One region of the Agrobacterium sp. 22-3639C2 genome, then DNA from elsewhere that is predicted to be linked to it. Evidence: predicted binding sites of a transcription regulator. Region 1 holds the regulator's gene; each other region holds the start of a gene.
What was found. Region 1 encodes LexA, which represses DNA repair genes until DNA is damaged. Its sites were predicted from a motif close to TGTTCNNNNTGTGTTCNG; they were not measured.
Positions count from the first base shown of each region.

Region 2: a site for LexA is predicted at 2,719-2,736, ahead of ACQZ6D_RS26330 (ImuA family protein). Genes of this name have one in related genera too.
Region 3: a site for LexA is predicted at 2,495-2,512, ahead of uvrA (excinuclease ABC subunit UvrA). Genes of this name have one in related genera too.

Region 1 is NZ_JBNWDB010000001.1:383,508-387,673, forward strand. It holds gene ACQZ6D_RS01885 (glutathione S-transferase family protein) at 1-372, opposite strand, end outside; gene lexA (transcriptional repressor LexA) at 811-1,533, opposite strand; gene ACQZ6D_RS01895 (VOC family protein) at 1,744-2,625, shown strand; gene kdsA (3-deoxy-8-phosphooctulonate synthase) at 2,625-3,470, shown strand; gene eno (phosphopyruvate hydratase) at 3,618-4,166, shown strand, end outside.
Region 2 is NZ_JBNWDB010000008.1:23,705-27,870, forward strand. It holds gene ACQZ6D_RS26320 (error-prone DNA polymerase) at 1-477, opposite strand, end outside; gene ACQZ6D_RS26325 (Y-family DNA polymerase) at 474-1,985, opposite strand; gene ACQZ6D_RS26330 (ImuA family protein) at 1,906-2,658, opposite strand; gene ligD (non-homologous end-joining DNA ligase) at 2,941-4,002, shown strand; gene ACQZ6D_RS26340 (SOS response-associated peptidase family protein) at 4,058-4,166, shown strand, end outside.
Region 3 is NZ_JBNWDB010000001.1:489,533-493,698, reverse strand. It holds gene uvrA (excinuclease ABC subunit UvrA) at 1-2,361, opposite strand, end outside; gene ACQZ6D_RS02440 (single-stranded DNA-binding protein) at 2,627-3,202, shown strand; gene ACQZ6D_RS02435 (HPP family protein) at 3,268-4,166, opposite strand, start outside.

The sequences.
Region 1 (4,166 bases):
AAGCCCGGAATCGCCGCCCCTGGGTTTGACCCGAATGCCCACCGACATGGGATAGAGATTGCGCAGCGAGGAAAAGCCGGCATGCATCTCACTTGCGGCCGAACGCGACCAGGCCCTCGCATGCTTGTCGCTTGCCCAGACGCTCTGGTGTCTTTCAGCAAGATATTCGACGATCGAAAGCGTTTCCCAAACCGTCATACCCTCGTCGACCAGGCAGGGCACCTTGCCCGTCGGCGAAAAGGAGGAGAAGGAGACGCCTTCGCCGAACGGAATGAGCTTTTCATCAAAGGCGATACCGAGCGTGCGCATCAATACCCACGGCCGCAGCGACCATGAAGAATAGTTCTTGTTGGCTATATAAAGATCGTACATGGCGTATCTCCCGGATATGACGCGTATTTCTACACCTGCCAAGCGTTCACGGAATATCGAAAATTATCCATGGCTCCCATAAACGCCGTTGATGAATGGTGATGTGGGGTCACTGAGAGCGCGCCTTGCGATAAGTCACCCTTTGGTGACCACTAAACTGACTGCGCAACACGACAGAACAACGTCGCTAAAAAACAGCGGATGGGATCGCTTCGACAATTACAGCGAACAGCCCATTCGCCACCACGCCTGTAGCGAAACCGAAGCATCTTTATGGAGCAGGAACTTAGTTTGGAAAGGGCAACGCGCATAGGCTGAATGGCGCATATCCTCGTGCACCCGCTAAAGCACGCCACGTTTGGAAACAGCCAAACCATATATAGGCGCCATCTTCACGATGACGCCTAATGTAAAGTGAGCACGTTCGGTTCGATAAGATCAATGGTAGCGGCGGATCAGCCCCACCAGCTTGCCCTGAATTTTCACCCGGTCGGGCCCGAAAATACGGGTCTCATAGGCTGGGTTTGCCGCCTCGAGCGCAATGGAGGCACCCTTGCGGCGGAAGCGCTTCAGCGTGGCTTCCTCGTCATCCACCAGAGCCACAACGATATCCCCGGGATTGGCGGTGTTGCCGTTGCGGATGATGACTGTGTCGCCGTCGAAAATGCCGGCCTCGATCATCGAATCACCCTTGACCTCAAGAGCGTAATGTTCGCCCGTGCCAAGCATGTCTACTGGCACGGCCACATCATGGGTGTTGTTCTGAATGGCGGAAATCGGCACGCCCGCAGCGATGCGGCCCATGACCGGCACGGTGACAGCCCCGCCCAGATCGTTGGCCGGCGTCTTGGGGGCAGGGGCCGGTTCCGGCGTTTTGGGTTTGCCAAGGCTGCCTTCGATAACGCTTGGCGAAAAGCCGCGCTGCGGCCTTGCGCCCGGCGTATAAGCCTCGGGCAGCTTGATGACTTCCAGCGCCCGAGCTCTATTCGGTAGCCGACGAATGAACCCGCGCTCTTCGAGAGCGGTTATCAGGCGGTGGATGCCGGATTTCGAAGCAAGATCGAGTGCGTCCTTCATTTCATCGAAGGAGGGCGGCACGCCGGACTCTTTCATTCGTTCATGAATGAAGAGAAGCAATTCCTGCTGTTTGCGCGTGAGCATGAGGAAAACACCCTTTAGAATCGTAGTGGAAGTCGCGAAACAAATACAGAACGAACACTATATGTTCCATATGTGTTCTGCAATCCCCTAAAATTTCGTGAAGGTGCCATTTATTGCTGTGATGATTTGCCTCATAGCACGCAATTGTGCTTTTGTGCGGTCAAAACCGTCCCGGCATGCTCCGGGCGGAAGGCCAGCAGGATACATGTCATGACGAAACCCTATAGCGTTGACCATCTCGTTTTGCCCGTGGAAGTCATAGGCGTCGCCGTGAAGCGCCTCGTCAGTCTTGGCTTTACGGTTGCGCCGGAGGCTCTGCACCCTTTCGGCACCCAAAATGCCTGCGTATTTTTCGCCGATGGCACCTATCTGGAGCCGCTCGCAATTGCTGATCCGGCTAAATATAATGCGTCAATAGAGGGGGGTGATGTGTTCACCGGCAGGGATGTGGCCTTCCGGCAACGGGACGGGCAGGAGGGTTTTTCGGCTCTTGTCGCCAGGACTAAAGACGCCTTGGTTGACCATGAGCGGTTTCGGGCAGCCGGCCTTTCGGCGGGCGATGTTTTCGAGTTTTCGCGGCCTGTTCGGATGCCGGATGGCTCGCAAGGCGAGGCGGCGTTCCGGCTGGCTTTTGCGGCAAGCGGGGCGGCCGCGGATTTCTTTTTGTTCAGTTGTCAACGGCTTCAAGCCCTTCCGGGCGATCGCACCATGCTTGAGCGCCACGCCAATGGTGTCACCGGCCTGAGTGAAATCGTCCTGTTTACCGGCGGCGATGCGAAGGTGGCGGGCCTGATCGAGACGGTGTTTGGCTGTGAAGGTAAATGGTCTCCGCGCGGTGATATGGTTTTCGCGACCGGCAATGCCAGCATCAGATTGACCGGAAAACCGCCTTTCGGCGGGCAGGCCCTGAGTGCTCAGGATGGCAACGAAGGCGGATTGCGCGGCGCGGGCATCGTCTTTTCGTCACACGATCTTGCCGTGACAGAGGCGGTGCTTGCTGCTAATGGCGTGTCCTGCGCAAAAGCGGACGGCCGTCTGGTGGTGCCCGCAGCACCCGGTCAGGGCGTTGCCTTCGCCTTCGAGGAAAAATGATGAGCGTTACGAACAATCTTAAAGTCACTGCCGGCGACGGCGCCAGCAAGGTTTCCTTCTCGAATACTGAGCGGTTTTCGCTGATTGCCGGTCCCTGCCAGATGGAAAGCCGCGAACATGCCTTCATGATCGCTGGCGTCCTGAAGGAGCTTTGCGACAAGCTGGGAATAGGGCTTGTCTACAAGTCCTCTTTCGACAAGGCGAACCGCACTTCGCTTTCCGGAAAACGCGGCATCGGCCTGGATAACGCGATGCAGGTTTTTACCGATCTCAAAAAGGAATTCGGTTTTCCTGTTCTGACCGACATCCACACGGAAGAGCAATGCGCCATCGTTTCCGAGGTAGTGGACGTGCTGCAGATCCCGGCGTTCCTCAGCCGCCAGACCGATCTTCTCGTTGCTGCCGCCAAAACCGGCCGCGTCATCAACGTCAAGAAAGGCCAGTTTCTGGCGCCCTGGGACATGAAGAACGTGCTTGCCAAGCTCAATGAGAGCGGCAATCCGAATGTGATGTTGTGCGAGCGCGGCGCGTCCTTCGGTTACAACACGCTGGTTTCCGACATGCGCTCTTTGCCGATCATGGCAGCGCTCGGCGCACCTGTCGTGTTCGATGCCACCCATTCGGTGCAGCAGCCGGGCGGGCAGGGCGGCTCCACAGGTGGCCAGCGCGAATTCGTCGAGACGTTGGCGCGTGCGGCCGTTGCGGTTGGCGTGGCCGGCCTCTTCATCGAGACGCATGAGGATCCGGACAATGCGCCGTCAGACGGCCCTAACATGGTCCATCTGAAGGACATGCCGAAAATGCTCGAAAAGCTTCTGGCTTTCGACGCGATTACGAAAGCCTGATCGGCTGACCGTGACGGCGGGCACTTTTGTGCCAATCGATTTTAATGGCGGGCGGGCCGTTTCCGCTGCCCACCGTCATTGTAATTTCTTCGCCATCGTCTAAGACAGGCGACGGAAAATATCTGTTCCATTCCCAAGGGAGAGACCATGACTGCCATTACCGATATCATCGCGCGCGAAATTCTCGACAGCCGCGGCAATCCGACCGTTGAAGTCGACGTTTATCTCGAAGACGGCTCCATGGGCCGTGCCGCCGTTCCCTCCGGCGCCTCCACCGGCGCGCATGAGGCGGTTGAGCTGCGCGATGGCGGCAAGCGTTATCTCGGCAAGGGCGTGGAAAAGGCGGTCGAAGCCGTCAATACAGAAATCTTCGACGCGATTGGCGGTTTCGACGCTGAAAACCAGATCCAGATCGACCAGATGATGATCGCGCTCGACGGCACGCCGAACAAGTCGCGCATCGGCGCCAACGCCATCCTCGGCGTGTCGCTCGCCGTTGCGAAGGCTGCCGCTGAAGCCTCCGGCCTGCCGCTTTACCGCTATGTCGGCGGCCCGAACGCGCATCTGCTGCCGGTTCCGATGATGAACATCATCAACGGCGGCGCGCATGCCGATAACCCCATCGACTTCCAGGAATTCATGATCCTGCCGGTCGGCGCAGAAAATATTCGCGAAGCCGTGCGCATGGGCTCCGAA
Region 2 (4,166 bases), on a different contig from region 1:
CTGGTCGTTCTGCCGACGGCGCAGACAAAGCGACACATAGGCGCGATCACCAAACACCTCGGCCATCTTGCGCAGCTGGATCCCGCAGGTGTCATCCGGTAGGTCCGGCACAAGAATGCCGATCATGCCGTCATTGTATGCGACGACGTCGTCCCAGTGCAGGATACAGTTGTTCTTGCCGCCGCGCGACTTGCCGAGCGTGATGAGGCGGGTCAGCCGGGAATAGGCAGCCCGGTCGGTCGGGTAGACCAGCACCGACATGCCGTCGGCCAGATCAAGCCGGCAACCGACAACGAGGCGTAAGCCGGTGGCGCGCGATGCTTCAAGCGCCCGGACGATTCCGGCAAGCGAATTGCGATCGACAACGCCGAGGACTTCGATGCCGAGAGCCTTCGCGGTCTCGAACAGTTCCTGCGCCGAGCTTGCACCGCGCAAGAACGAAAAATGGGTCGTGACCTGCAGCTCGGCATAGCTCATGCGAAGATCCCGTGCACGAACCAGCGGTGACTTCCGGTTTCAGGATCGATGCCATCACCGGAGCGAAACACCCAGAGGCGCTCGCCGGCCTCGTCTTCGATGACGAAATAGTCCCGCACCGCCTCCATCTCCGCGTCGCGCTGCCACCACTCGCCAAAGATCCGCTCGGGCCCGTCGGCCCGCTTGACCTTCCGCCGCTTGCCGCGCCAGGTGATCGAAACCGGCGGGCGGTCCGGTAGCAAGGCGATTGCCTCGATCAGCTCCGGACGGGCCAGCAGCCGGACCGGCCGGCGCCAATGGCTGACCCAGGTAACCTCGACCGGATCGGCAGCAGGACTGATGCGCTGGACGGAGCGCTCTGGAACGTCGGAGGCAACCGGTGCCACCCGATAGACGCGCTGCCCGCGGTTGCCGTAGATATCGATCAGCGGCGTCACGTCCTTCACTTCCTCCTCGACCAGCGAGGAGGATTTCTGGCGCTCCTCCAGGGGCTCAGCCATCACCGCGACCAGAGTGAGCTTTTCGATCCCGAAGCCCGGCTCGATCTTCTCCGTCCGGTCGCGAAACAGCTTCGTCAGCCAGGCGACGTCGCGCACCGGCTTCACGGTGCCAGCGCGGATCGCCTGCCGTGTGCCATCGACCTTGTCGACGATCAGGTCGGCGCGCCGGACACCAAGGCCGCGCCTTTGCAGCTCCTCGATCAGTTGCACGACCAGCCGGCCGACATATTTGTTGATGGTTTCGGCAGCACCGATCGGTTCGGCGAAGGCGCGGCTCACCTCGATCAGCTCGGCGGTGCGGATCGGATCGATCGGTTCGCAGGCGCGGCCAAACATCTGGTCCAGCCGCCGGCCAATCTCGGGGCCGAAACGAAGGGTCAGCGGCGCGCGCGGCGTGTTGGCCAATTCGCCGACGGTCTGGAAGCCAAGCGTGCGCAGATCGCTGATGACTTTCCCGGGAAGGCGCAGCAACGATATCGGCAGCTTCTCGACGGCGCGGACGGTCTCACCTGAAGGCACTATGACCGTTTCGCGGCTGATGGCACGGGCGCAGGCGTGTGCTGCACCCCAGGTGTCGGCGATCGCGACCCGGGGAGTGAGTTTCCTTGCTAGGAACTGATTGGCGATCTTCGTCACCATCGGCAGCTCTCCGCCCTGCAAGTGATCGGCACCCTCTGTGTCCATGACGATCCCATCGATCCCATCGACCGCGACGATCGGGGAATAAAGCGTCAGCGCCCAGAGGGTGATGCGTTCGAGCGCTGCGGCATCCATAGCAGGATCCGCATCGACCAGCATCAGGCCGCGAAACAGCGCCTGTGCTTTCGCAGCCGGCATGCCGACATGAACGCCGGCTTGTCTGGCGGCTGCGTCGGCCGCCGATACCCAGCGTTTCGAGCCGCTCCTGGCGATCACCGCGATCGCCTGTTCAGGCGGAATGGATGGATCGGCGCGACGAATGCGATCCGTCGGCAGATCCGGAAGATAGATCGAGACAACCCTTGTCATCGCACGCCCTCACGAGAAACTCAGCACATTCACCCGCTTTCACGCGCATCAATTCCAGCAACCATTGGGCCCTCCCCACACCCGGCACTGGCAAATCCTCCGATGGCATCACGCTCACCCGCCACCGCGTGGTCGACGCCGTCGGCTGCCCGAAATCATTGGCCTCTGTCTGCCGCCTCCAACGACGCACAGCCAATGCCATTGTCCCCGTGCGCTCGGCCGCCAGCTGCAGGCGGCGCGAGCTGACCATCGGCAGGCGAACGAGTTCACCGACGACGGCGCCGAGCCCACCAAAGGACAGCCCCTCCTCCATATTGGCGAGCACGTCTTCCTCCTTGTCGGACTCGACGAAGATTATCCGGTCGTGATGCAGTCCGACCTGCGCAAGCGCGGGGAAAAACAGATCTGGTCGCGTCAGACACCACACGATCGGCCCCTTCGTCCGTGCCGCTATGCCGGCTGCAAAAAGAGCAGCGGCCGCACCATCGACGGTGCCCGATCCACCACCGGCAAATTCGTGAAGCGCGCCATGAGCAAGGCCGCCGCCAGGCAGAACCCCATCCATCTCCGGCACGCCAAATGGCAACCAACCGGCTTTTTTCGCCGTGCTGGTTTCGAGCAATGCAATACGCTCCCGCAGATCGCAGATTACCCTTTCGCGGGCAGCAGTCATTGTTCACGGCTCCCTTCAAGGTCGTGTTGGCAGGGCGACTTCATGTCGTGCAAATGTCAATGTTCTGTTTTTGTTCCCATATGAGAAAGGAGTCAAGGCGGCAAAAACGTACGAGTATTGTTCCGAACATTAGAAGTTCGAGATTCTTCATGAGAATCAGGTGAATAGCTGCGACCAAGAAATTTCGCTGGCTTCTGCAGTCTTATCTCCTGATCGGTGAATAGCGGGGACAATATAGGGATAGTCACAGTATTATTAAGGTTTTTCTGATGAACTGGCCGGATGACGAGGCCTCCGAGATCAAAACCCCTCCTTCGCGACACCGAGCCGCCGATCCGCTCAAAGCCGCGCAGGAAGCGTAATCCAGCTCAACCACAGCTCCTCTTCGATCCCATACCTGATCGCGTCGAGCCGGCGCTGGCCCTATTGAAGGCTAAGCCTCCCACCGGAAACGAATGGAGTTGGGAGCTGAAATGGGATGGCTATCGCCTTGCGGTCCATATCGAGCCCCAGCGGATCCGGATCCTTACTCGCGGCGGCCACGACTGGACACATCGGTTTCCGGCCATAGAGCAGGCCGCCCGAGCGCTGGGGCCGGCGACGATGATTATCGATGGGGAAGCCGTCGTGCTCGACGATGAGGGGCGGCCGGATTTCGGGCTGCTGCAGCAATCGCTGGGTGCATTCGGCAAACAAGCTGGCAGGCGCGCCTCCCACGCCGTTCTTTACGCTTTCGATCTTGTTTATCTGGATGGGCACGATCTGCGCGGTGTTGAATACCGTTCGCGCCGACACCTTCTCGAGGACACGATAAACGGCCCAACGAATGAAGCCAGCGCCATTCGGATATCAGAAACATTCGATGCCGAGCCAGCTGTCCTGCTTGAGCATGTCTGCCGCCTCGGCCTGGAAGGCATCGTCGGCAAGCGCCTCGATCAGCCCTATCGTTCGGGCCGGACCGGGGATTGGGTAAAAGTCAAATGCATCCAGAGCGAGGCTTTCTTCATCGTCGGCTATGAGAGGTCCGCATCGTACCCAGCCGGCTTCGGCTCGTTAGCGCTCGCCGCCTACCGCGATGGCGATCTCGTCCACGTCGGAAGCGTCGGCACGGGCTTCAAGGGAGCCGAGATCATCCGGTTGCGGAAGATACTGGACACGCTGCGATGGAAGCGAAAGCAGCCGCCCCTGCCCCATTCCGGAACTGCCGACATTGTCTGGGTCCAGCCTACCCTGATCGCCGAGATCGAGTTTCGCGCCTGGACATCGGACGGGAAACTCCGTCATCCGTCGTACAAGGGCCTGCGGGAACGGCAAGACAATGCCGACGTTTACCAGCTCGACTAGCGAAACAAGCGACATGCGCTAGAGTAGCCGTATTTGGTCGAGCGGAGGGGGTCGCATGTGTAATCTCTATCGGATGGAGGACAAGGACTGGGTTTCAAAATGGGCTCAGGACGCCGAGAGCCTCATCAACCTCATGCCAGCCTATCAAATGAACCCCGATCAGA
Region 3 (4,166 bases), 110 kb from region 1:
GCAGACGTCGCAGGTGACATAGACATCAGGCAGGAAGTGCATCTCGATCTTGATGACGCCGTCGCCCTGGCAGGCTTCGCAGCGGCCGCCCTTGACGTTGAAGGAGAAACGGCCAGGTGCATAACCGCGCGCCTTCGCCTCCGGCAGACCGGCGAACCAGTCACGGATCGGCGTGAATGCGCCGGTGTAGGTGGCGGGGTTTGATCGTGGCGTGCGGCCGATTGGCGACTGGTCGATATCGATCACCTTGTCGATGAATTCGAAACCATCGATGCGATCATGCTCGGCCGGAATTTCGCGCGCGCCCATCACGCGGCGTGCTGCCGACTTATAGAGCGTCTCGATCAGGAATGTGGATTTGCCACCACCCGACACGCCGGTAACGGCGGTGAAAACACCAAGGGGAACGGCCGCAGTCACATTCTTCAGGTTGTTGCCGCGTGCGCCAAAAACCTTGATTTCGCGGCCCTTCTTCGGCTTGCGGCGTTCTGCCGGCACGGCGACGCCGAGTTCGCCGGATAGATATTTGCCGGTCAGCGATTTCGGATTGGCCATCACCTCCTGCGGCGTGCCTTCGGCGATGACCTGACCACCGTGAATGCCGGCGGCGGGGCCGATATCGACAACGTAATCCGCCGTCAGAATGGCATCCTCGTCGTGTTCGACCACGATCACCGTATTGCCGATGTCGCGCAGGTGCTTCAGCGTATCGAGCAGGCGGGCATTGTCACGCTGATGAAGGCCGATGGACGGCTCATCCAGAACATAGAGAACGCCGGTGAGGCCGGAGCCGATCTGCGACGCAAGCCGGATGCGCTGGCTTTCTCCGCCGGAAAGCGTGCCGGAGTTGCGTGACAGGCTGAGATAATCCAGCCCGACATCGTTGAGGAATCGCAGACGTTCGCGGATTTCCTTGAGGATGCGAACCGCGATCTCGTTCTGTTTGGCGTTCAGATTTTCCGGCAGCGTCTCGAACCAGTCGCGTGCCATACGGATCGACATCTGGGTGACTTCGCCGATGTGCATTCTGTTGATCTTGACGGCGAGCGCTTCCGGCTTCAGGCGATAGCCGGCGCAGGCCGGGCAGGGGGCCGCCGACATATAACGCTCGATTTCCTCGCGCGCCCAGGCGCTGTCGGTCTCTTTCCAGCGACGCTCCAGATTGGGAACGATGCCTTCGAAATTCTTCACCGTCTTGTAGGAGCGCGCGCCGTCCTGATAGTTGAACTCGATCTTGTCGTCAGTGCCCTGAAGAATGGCGTGCTGCGCCTCTTTCGAAAGGTCCGTCCATTTGCTCGACAGCTTGAAACCGAAGGCCTTGCCCAGCGCCTCCAGCGTCTGGTTGTAATAGGGGGAAGACGACTTGGCCCAGGGGGCGATCGCGCCATCCCGCAGGGTGCGTGCAGGTTCGGGCACGATCAGGTTTTCGTCCACCTTCTGCTGCGAGCCGAGACCGTCACAGGTGGGGCAGGCGCCGAAGGGATTGTTGAAGGAGAAAAGCCGGGGCTCGATTTCCGGGATGGTGAAGCCGGAGACCGGGCAGGCGAATTTTTCCGAAAACAGCATACGCTCGTGGGTCTCATTGAGCGATTTGTTTGCGGAGCCGCCAGCCGAGGTTTCTTCCGGCGGCAGGGGCTTGTCGGCAAATTCGGCCACTGCCAACCCGTCGGCGAGCTTGAGGCAGGTCTCGAGACTGTCGGCAAGGCGTGCTGCCATATCCGGGCGCACGACGGCGCGGTCCACCACCACATCGATATCGTGTTTGTACTTCTTGTCGAGGACGGGAACGTCAGCGATCTCGTAGAACTGGCCATCCACCTTGACGCGCTGGAAGCCCTTCTTCATCAGCTCGGCGAGTTCCTTTTTATATTCGCCTTTGCGGCCGCGCACGATCGGCGCGAGAATATAAAGGCGCGTGCCTTCCTCGAAGGCAAGGATACGGTCGACTATCTGGCTGACCGTCTGGCTCTCGATCGGCAGGCCCGTCGCCGGCGAGTAGGGCACACCGACACGCGCAAACAGCAGGCGCATATAGTCGTAGATTTCCGTGACCGTGCCGACCGTGGAGCGCGGGTTCTTCGAGGTGGTTTTCTGCTCGATGGAAATCGCCGGAGAAAGCCCCTCGATGCGGTCTACATCCGGCTTCTGCATCATTTCGAGGAACTGGCGCGCATAGGCCGAGAGGCTCTCGACATAACGGCGCTGGCCCTCGGCATAGATTGTGTCGAAGGCGAGCGACGACTTGCCCGAGCCGGAGAGCCCGGTCATGACGATCAGCTTATTGCGCGGTAGATCCAGATCGATACCCTTGAGGTTATGCTCACGGGCACCACGGATGGAAATCGTCTTCAGTTCACTCATGATAAAGCTCGGACAAAATTAACAGGCCTGATGGCGGCGCGTCCTTATGTAGTGACGCAACCGGACGTGTCGAGGTTTATTCCCTATCGATCGATGGCTTTTCGGCTCACTTGACTCGAATTTCGTGATTTAATAGAACAAAAAAGGAACAAATTGCAAGTGCGAATATACTCTCTGAGAAAGTCGGGATTATTCGCTGTGGATTGTTCCCCGTTGCGGTGCCCTTTGCGGGCGGCGATGGTTATTGTGTGCGGGATTTTTTGAAATGCAATTGCCGGTCACGATGGCTGGCGGACAGGATGACGAGATGGCTGGTAGCGTAAACAAGGTAATTCTGATTGGGAACGTTGGCGCCGATCCCGAAATTCGCCGGACGCAGGACGGCCGTCCGATCGCCAATCTGCGCATCGCCACCTCAGAGACGTGGCGGGACCGCAACAGCGGCGAGCGCAAGGAAAAGACAGAATGGCACACGGTCGTCGTTTTCAACGAAGGCCTGTGCAAGGTTGTCGAACAATATGTGAAAAAGGGCGCCAAGCTCTATATCGAAGGCCAGCTGCAGACGCGCAAGTGGCAGGACCAGACCGGTAACGACCGTTACTCAACCGAAGTGGTACTGCAGGGCTTCAACTCCACGCTGACGATGCTCGACGGTCGCGGCGAAGGTGGCGGCGGCAGCCGCAGCGGTGGCGACATCGGCGGTGGAGATTATGGCAGCGGCGGCGGTAACTACGGTGGCGGTTACGACCAGCAGCCGGCGGCCCGCGGCGGTGCCTCGCGTGGCGGCAGCCAGCCTTCCGGCGGCTTCTCCAGTGACATGGACGACGATATCCCGTTCTGATCGGGACCGTGATTGACGGGGCGGGGGCCGGTCGAACCGGTTGCCCGCTTCAAGGTCGCGACGACCTATGCCGCGGCTTTGTCCGCCAGCATCGCAACCATGACATCGGACTGCGAAAGAATACCCACCATTTTGCCGTTGGCGTCGATCACCGGCAGGTAATGCAGGCCTTCCTCCGCAAAGCGGATGATTGCTTCCTCGATCGCCGTTTCCGGCTGCACGGTTCTAACAGGCGATGTCATGATATCCTTGACGGTATCGTTGGGTGCGCTTGTGCCTGAGAGAATAAGGCGCAGGCGCTGCAGGAAACCGATGGAAGGGCGGCCGTTTCTCCAGCTAGCCTTTTCAAGAAAATCCGTCTGAGTGACGATGCCAAGGATTTCGGCCCTGTCGTTGGTCACGGGCAGAGCCTTGAAATGGCGGTTGCGCATCAGTGAATGGGCGTGGCGCAGACTATCATCCGGGGCGACGCCGACCACATCGCGCGACATGACGCTGGCGCAATCGAGATGGAGGGCGCGGCGGCGCCAGGAGCGCAATTCCGTCTTGCGCAAAATCATCTCCAGCACATCGCGATCAATATCGAGAACCTCGTCATATTCCTTCAGCACCTCGTCCAGATCGGCTGAGGAAAAGCCGATTTTCTGTATCGGCGTCGGGTCTGCCGTGCCGTGGCTGGCCTTTCCCAACCTCAGGCCGTGCGGATAGGCGCGGCCGGTGGCATTGTTATAAACGAGCGCGAGGATGAGAAGGATGAGCGAGTTTCCGGCGACCGGCCAGAGAATAAAGCCATAGCCGAGACCATGCACGGCGGGACCGCCGAGAACGGCCGTCAGCGCCACCGCGCCGCTGGGCGGGTGCAGGCAGCGCAGCGCCATCATGGCAGCAATGGCAAGGCTTATGGCAAGCGCGCTGGCAAGGAAAATATCCGGAACGAGTAGAGCCACCGTCACGCCCACGAAAG